DNA from 2 places in the Streptomyces sp. NPDC036813 genome. Region 1 is predicted to be linked to the other one. Evidence: riboswitches for the same ligand, from Rfam matches in the RefSeq annotation. Region 1 holds a riboswitch; the other holds the start of a gene.

Region 1 (3,689 bases):
CGGCAGGCCTGGGCCTGCATGGCCTGCGCCCGCCCGATCTCGGCGCCCTCGCGGGTGACGAAAGAGTTGAGGGACATGTTCTGCGCCTTGAAGGGCGCCACCTTCACGCCCTGCCGCACCAGCCACCGGCAGATCCCTGCGGTCACGACGCTTTTTCCGGCGTCGGAGGTGGTGCCGGCGACGAGGAGACCGCCGTTCATCGATCACGCCCTTTCCCGATGAGGCGTGCGCCCGCGCACACGCCGAGCGCAAGCCAGCTCACGCGCCGGGACAGCCGTACCGCCCGGCGGATGTCGGGGGTGGTGACGGCGCGGCCCCGCGTGTTCAGCACGGGCCGGTGCTCCACCCGTCCGCCGTACGACAGGGTGCCGCCCAGCCGCACGCCGAGCGCGCCCGCGAAGGAGGCCTCCACAGGGCCCGCGTTGGGGCTCGGGTGCTTCGCCGCGTCCGTCCGCCAGGCCCGCACGGCACCGCGCCGGTCCGGGCCGGTGAGCACGGTGAGGACGGCGGTCAGCCGGGCCCCCGGCCAGCCGGCCACGTCGTCGAGGCGGGCGGAGGCCCAGCCGAAGCGCCGCAGCCGCGGTGACTTGTGACCGACCATCGCGTCCAGGGTGTTGACCGCCCGGAACCCGAGCAGCCCGGCCACCCCGCCCACGGCGCCCCACACCAGGGCGCCCACGACGGCGTCGGAGGTGTTCTCGGCGACCGACTCGACCACGGCCCGGGCGATCCCGTCGGCGTCCAGCGCCTGCGGGTCCCGGCCGCACAGATGGGGCAGCCGGGCCCGCGCCGCCTCGACATCCCCGGCTTCCAGTGCGCGCCCGATGGCGCGGGCCTCGCGCGCGAGCGAAGTCCCCCCGACCACGGACCAGGTGGCGGCGGCGGTCAGGGCGACGGAGGCGGCGGGGGAGCGGCGTACGGAGCGGGCGGCGACGGCCCCGAGGGCGACGGCGCCGCCGGCGCAGACGGCGGTGTGCAGGGCGCCCCAGCCGCGGTGGTCGCGCCACAGGGTGCGCTCGACGGCGCCCGCGGCCCGTCCGAACACGGCGACCGGGTGCCCGCGGCGCGGATCACCGAGGATGAGGTCGCCGAGGAGGCCGGCGGCGGCGCCGTACGCGAAGACGCGCTCGGCTCGCACGGGGCTCAGCCCGCCGTGGGGTCGGGCTGGGCGTCGCTGATGGGCCTGGTCCTCAACCGGCAGCCGCACATGGCGTCATGTCCTCACTCAGGGTGTCCGCGCCCTGGTTCGAAGGAGATCGGCGGTGAGAGTTCCTGGCTCCCGGGGTCGTTCAACCCCGGTGACAGTGGCGGGACCGCGCCGGACTTCCACCGGCTTCCTCTCCTGCCGCCGCAACTTGGCTCCGGCAGTCCACCACGGCTGTTCGAGGGCCGTCAACTTGCCCTTGACCTGGGGCGGAGGAGTGTGGGCAGGCCCACACGGAGGCGACCTGCCAGGTCACAGCGGAACGCGGGGTGCCGCTCGGGCACCCCGCGTCCTGTGTGGTGAAGCCGGTCAGGCGACGATCAGGCTGATGCCGTACGCCACCGCCGCCGCGCACGCCGCGAAGCAGGCGTACGCGCCGGTGACCGCGAGGGCGGCCGAGCCGCCCTGGGCCTGAGCCCGCTCGCGGCGGGACAGGCCCATGATGCCGAGGGTGAACAGGGCCACCAGACCCACGGTGACCACGAGGCTGACACCGAAGACGGAGCCGAGGGCCGACCAGTCGATCTTCATGCTGCTTCTCTTCCTTCGTACCCGGGAGCGGCGGTCAGACGGCCGGGGCCGGGTTCGCGGTGGCCGGCTGCTCCGCCGTCGCGGCGGCGGGGGCCGGGATGGTGGCCGTCAGGCCGTCCGTGACGGCGGGGCCGGCGGCCGGGGGCGGGGTCACGGCGGCGATCGCGGTGGTGACCACGCCGGCCGGCTCCTCCTCCACGGCGTTGACGTTGGTGTGGTCGACGACCTCGCGGCGGGAGATCTTCCAGATGCCGAAGCTGGCGGCCACAAGGAAGACGGCGACAGCCGCGGTGCCCCAGGCGCCGAAGCCGGTGACGTACTCGGCGAGCGCGCCGACCAGCGCGGCGGCCGGCAGGGTCAGGCCCCAGGCGATGAACATGCGGGTCGCGGTCGACCAGCGCACCACACCGCCCTTGCGGCCCAGGCCCGCGCCCATCACGGAGCCGGAGACGACGTGCGTGGTGGACAGCGAGAAGCCGAGGTGGGAGGAGGCCAGGATGGCGGTGGCCGCGCTGGTCTGGGCGGCGAAGCCCTGCTGCGGCTGCATGTCCGTCAGGCCCTTGCCCATGGTGCGGATGATGCGCCAGCCGCCGATGTAGGTGCCGAGCGCGATGGCCAGGCCGGCGGAGAGGATCACCCACGTGGGCGGGTCGGAGTCGGGCGCGATGGCGCCGCCGGCGACCAGGGCGAGGGTGATGATGCCCATCGTCTTCTGCGCGTCGTTGGTGCCGTGGGCGAGGGAGACCAGGCCCGCGGAGGCGATCTGGCCGGCCCGGAAGCCCTTCTCGGCCGCCTTGCCGTCGGCCTTCTTGCCGAGCGTGTACGACAGACGCGTCGCGACCATCGCGGCGACGCCGGCGACGACCGGGGCGGCGACCGCGGGCAGCAGCACCTTGGTGACGAGGACGTCGCCGTGGACCGCGCCGAAGCCGGCGGAGGCGACGGTGGCGCCGATCAGACCGCCCATGAGGGCGTGGGAGGAGCTGGAGGGCAGGCCCACGAGCCAGGTCAGCAGGTTCCAGAGGATCGCGCCGACCAGGGCGGCGAAGATGACCTCGGGACGGATGCCGCTCTCGTCGACGAGACCCTTGGAGATCGTGTTGGCGACCTCCACGGAGAGGAAGGCGCCCACGAGGTTGAGGGCGGCGGACATGGCCACGGCGATCTTGGGCCGCAGCGCGCCGGTCGAGATGGTGGTGGCCATCGCGTTGGCGGTGTCGTGGAAACCGTTCGTGAAATCGAACGCAAGCGCGGTTACCACCACGATCGCGAGGATCAGCGAGAAGCTTTCCATTTACCCAGGCATTCGTTCGAAGTCATTGGCGGGTTGAACGTAGGCAACCTGAGTGAACGGAAGGTGAACTGAGCCGGGCGTCCCGATGTCGGAAAGAGGGGGGCGCTGCTCCGTTCCGCCGTGCCGGCCCGGGCGGCACACGGGCCGGGGGCCCGGCACAGGGTCTTTGGGCCGTTCGCGGGCACCGGGAAAGAGATTTCGGTCACCCGGGACTGGCAGGATCGCGGCATGACGGAGCAGCGGCGGGAGCGGCAGGACGGACGGGTGGCCGGCGAGGGGACGGACGGCGAGGGGGAGGCCCGCGCGGAGGAGAGCCGCGCGGGAGAGACCCGCGAGCGGGAGGCCGGTGAGCGGGAGGCCCGCGCCTGGGAGGAACTGGTCGCCACGGCGCGCCGGACCGTCGCGGACGGGCTGGTGGTCGGGACGTCGGGCAATGTCTCGGTACGCGTCGGTGACCTGGTCCTGGTCACTCCGTCGGGCGTGGCCTACGACCGGCTGCGCCCACAGGACCTGACGGCGGTCGACCTCGACGGCCGGCACCTGCGCGGCACCCTGGTGCCGACCAGCGAGCTGCCGATGCACCTCGCCGTCTACCGCACGACGGACGCCCGGGCCGTCGTGCACACGCACGCCGTCCACGCCACGGCGGTCTCGACTCTC
Region 2 (3,689 bases), on a different contig from region 1:
CCGATCCCGCGGGCCTGACGACGCGGCTGCTGCCGGTGGAGGTGTCACTGGCGCCGGGCCCGGGCCGCGGGCAGACCGTCGTCGACCGGCGCCCGCGCCCCGGCGAGTCCGAGATCCACGAGGGCGCCCGCGAACAGCCCCTGGTGGACGTGGCGTTGGAGGTCGACGTCGACCGCTACGTGAAGCTGTACCTGGACACGGTCGAGCGCTAGTCGGCGGCGGAGGCCGTCCAGCGTTCCTCGACCCTGGCCAGCCTCCAGTACGTCAGGGCCGCCGCCCACACCAGGACGAACAGGCCGACGATGAGGTAGCCGACGTTGTCCAGGTCGATGCCGGCGATCCAGCCGGTGACGCCGTCGTCGAGGCCGAACTTGTCGTGCAGCACGCCGACCAGCTCGATGGTGCCGATCACGAAGGCGACGGCGATGGACAGGCCGGTGATGGCCAGGTTGTAGAACACCTTGCGGACGGGGTTGGAGAACGCCCACTGGTAGGCGAAGTTCATGAACGTGCCGTCCAGGGTGTCGAAGAGGCACATGCCGGCCGTGAACAGCAGCGGCAGGCACAGGATCGCGTACCAGGGCAGCCCGGCCGCGGCGCCCGAGCCGGCCATCACCATCAGGGTGACCTCGGTGGCGGTCTCGAAGCCGAGGCCGAAGAGGAAGCCGAGCGGGTACATCTGGCCCGGCCGGGAGATCGAGCGGGTGAGACGGCCCAGGAAGCGGTTCATGAAGCCGCGCGAGTCCAGGTGCCGCTCCAGCTCGGACTCGTCGTACGCGCCCGCCCGCATCGACCGGAACACCTTCAGGATGCCGAACAGGGCGACCAGGTTGAGGGCGGCGATGAGGTACAGGAAGGTGCCGGCGACGGACGTGCCGAGGACGCCGAGCACCTGGTGGGTGGTCGACCCCTCGTTCATGACCTTCCCGGCCAGCGAGGTGCCGCCCGCGATCAGCAGCGCCAGCAGGACGACGACGCTGGAGTGGCCGAGCGCGAACCAGAAGCCCACGGACACCGGGCGCTTGCCGTCGGCCATCAGCTTGCGGGTGGTGTTGTCGATGGCGGCGATGTGGTCGGCGTCGAACGCATGCCGAACGCCGAGGGTGTAGGCGGTGACACCGAGGCCGATGCCGAACGCCTTGGAGCCGACCTCGTAGTGGCCCGGCACGACGAGGAGGAAGAGGATCCCGAAGGCGGCGACGTGCAGGGCGGCGATGGCGGCCAGCAGGCCGGCGGTCTTGACGGTGTCCTCGCGGCGCCACTTGAAGGCGGCCGCGGTCGTCGTCGTCGGGGCAGGGTCGGGCAAGGTCATCCGGTCACGCTCCAGCACCTCGTGGATCACTTCGTGAGTGCCGTGGCCGGTCTCCTGGCTGACGGGTCGTGCGTCCGCCGTCCCTGCCTTCCCGGCCGTACGACCAGTGGCCCGGCGTGCGCCGGACGGGACGAGAACTTCCCCGATCACAGTGGCGAGGGCCGCTCCGGTTTCCCACCGGCTTCCCGAACACCACGGCCCGCCCACGGTAGGGGGGCGGAGCGTCTTCTGCATAGCTGCACAGCTGAGCAGGTATCCAAGATCACAGAGGGAATAAGCCGCCCGGGTTCCGCGGGCCCGCGGCCGGTGGCCCGGGCGGGGGCGGGAGAATGCGGGCATGCACCTCGTGCCTCCCGACCGCGCCGACCGCCGGACCATCGACGGTCACCGTGTCTGTGACGCCATCGCCGCCATCGGAGACGCCGCCCACGTGCGCGGCTGGGCCGACCGCTTCTCGCTGCTCGCCGACCCCAACCGGCTCGCTCTCCTGCTCGCCCTGCACCGCACCGGCCCGCTCGCGGTGTCCGACCTGGCGATCGCGACCGGCATGAACGACCCGGCCGTGTCGCAGGCACTGCGGCTGCTGCGGGCGGCCGGCACGGTGGCGGGCGAGAAGCAGGGCCGGGTGGTCCGCTACCGGGTGGTCGACCCGGACGTACGGACGCTGCTCGCGCGCTGCACCGCCGACGGCGCCTGACCCGAGCGGGCGCGGACACGTTCCCTCGCGCGGCGAAGTGGACAGTCATCTCCCTGTCGTGCCCGAACCGGCGAACGGAGACCGCGTGCCCGATCTCTCCTCCCGCGACCCCGACTGGTGGCGGCAGGCCGTCGTCTACCAGGTCTATCCCCGCAGCTTCGCCGACGCCGACGGCGACGGGCTCGGCGACCTGCGCGGCATCACCGACCGCCTGACCCATCTGGCCGCACTCGGCGCCGACGCGCTGTGGCTGAGCCCGTTCTACCCCTCCGAACTCGCCGACGGCGGCTACGACGTCGCCGACCACCGCGCCGTCGACCCGAGGCTGGGCAGCCTGGACGACTTCGACGCCCTCGTCGCCGAGGCGCACCGGCTCGGCCTGAAGGTCGTCGTCGACATCGTCCCCAACCACACCTCGCATCAGGGCGCCTGGTTCCAGGAGGCGCTGCGCGCCGGGCCCGGTTCGCGCGCCCGGGAGCGGTACGTCTTCCGCGACGGCCGTGGCGTCCACGGGGAGCTGCCGCCCTCGGACTGGCAGTCGGTGTTCGGCGGCAGCGCCTGGGAGCGAGTGCCGGACGGGCAGTGGTACCTGCATCTGTTCGCCCGTGAGCAGCCCGACCTGAACTGGGCCGACGACGAGGTCCGCGCCGACCTGCGCCGCACCCTGCGCTTCTGGGCCGACCGCGGCGTGGACGGTTTCCGGGTGGACGTCGCGCACGCCCTGGCCAAGGACCTGTCCGAGCCGCTGCGCGACCTCGGCGCGCCCGAACTGAGCGACGAGGCGGCCCTCACGGTGCTGCCCCCGGGCAGCCATCCCTTCTACGACCGTGACGAGGTGCACGAGATCTACCGGGACTGGCGCCGCCTGCTCGACGCCTACTCCCCGCCCCGCGCGGCCATCGCCGAGGCGTGGGTGCCGGGGGAGCGCCGCGCGCTGTACGCCCGGCCGGACGAGCTGGGCCAGGCGTTCAACTTCGAGTATCTGCAGGCCCCCTGGCACGCGGACGCGCTGCGCGAGGTCATCACCGCGTCGCTGGCCGGCGCGCGGGCCGTCGGCGCCTCGGCCACCTGGGTGCTGTCCAACCACGACGTCATCCGGCACGCCTCCCGGCTGATGCTGCCGCCCGGCACCGACGACAACGCCTGGCTGCTGTCCGGCGGCAAGGCGCCCCGGATCGACCCGGCGGCCGGGCTGCGCCGGGCCCGCGCGGCGACGCTGCTGATGCTGGCGCTGCCCGGCTCGGCGTATCTCTACCAGGGCGAGGAGCTGGGGCTGCCCGAGGTCGCCGAGCTGCCGGCCGAGGTGCTCCAGGACCCGATCTGGGAGCAGACGGGCCATGTCCGCAAGGGCCGCGACGGCTGCCGGGTGCCCCTGCCGTGGACGGCCGGCGGCCCGTCGTACGGTTTCGGGGCGGGCGGCGCCTGGCTGCCGCAGCCGTCGTCCTTCGCGTCGTACGCCGTGCAGGCGCAGGACGGCGTGGAGGGCTCGACACTGGAGCTGTACCGGGCCGCGCTGAAACTGCGCCGCAAGCTGGTGGAGGGCGAGGAGCTGCGGTGGGCCGAGGACGTCCCGGCCGGTGTGCTCGCCTTCGCCCGCTCTCAGGGCTGGCGGTGCGTCGCCAACCTGTCGGAGCGGGCGGTACCGCTGCCGGCCGGTGAGGTGCTGCTCGCCAGCGCCCC

What was found. A riboswitch is a leader RNA that binds a small molecule or an ion and turns the genes downstream of it on or off. The one in region 1 is predicted to bind cobalamin.
Region 2: it holds a riboswitch for cobalamin, as region 1 does, so the genes downstream of both, nicT (Nickel transporter NicT) here and ACZ67Q_RS12165 (cobalamin biosynthesis protein) in region 1, are expected to answer to the same signal.

Annotation. Positions count from the first base shown of each region.
Region 1 covers NZ_JBVJPV010000004.1:480,929-484,617, forward strand. The annotation lists gene ACZ67Q_RS12160 (cobyric acid synthase) at 1-200, opposite strand, end outside; gene ACZ67Q_RS12165 (cobalamin biosynthesis protein) at 197-1,138, opposite strand; cobalamin riboswitch at 1,248-1,389, opposite strand; gene ACZ67Q_RS12170 (hypothetical protein) at 1,514-1,735, opposite strand; gene ACZ67Q_RS12175 (inorganic phosphate transporter) at 1,770-3,029, opposite strand; gene ACZ67Q_RS12180 (class II aldolase/adducin family protein) at 3,258-3,689, shown strand, end outside.
Region 2 covers NZ_JBVJPV010000007.1:41,075-44,763, reverse strand. The annotation lists gene ACZ67Q_RS16330 (nucleoside hydrolase) at 1-212, shown strand, start outside; gene nicT (Nickel transporter NicT) at 209-1,312, opposite strand; cobalamin riboswitch at 1,340-1,524, opposite strand; gene ACZ67Q_RS16320 (ArsR/SmtB family transcription factor) at 1,650-2,009, shown strand; gene ACZ67Q_RS16315 (glycoside hydrolase family 13 protein) at 2,095-3,689, shown strand, end outside.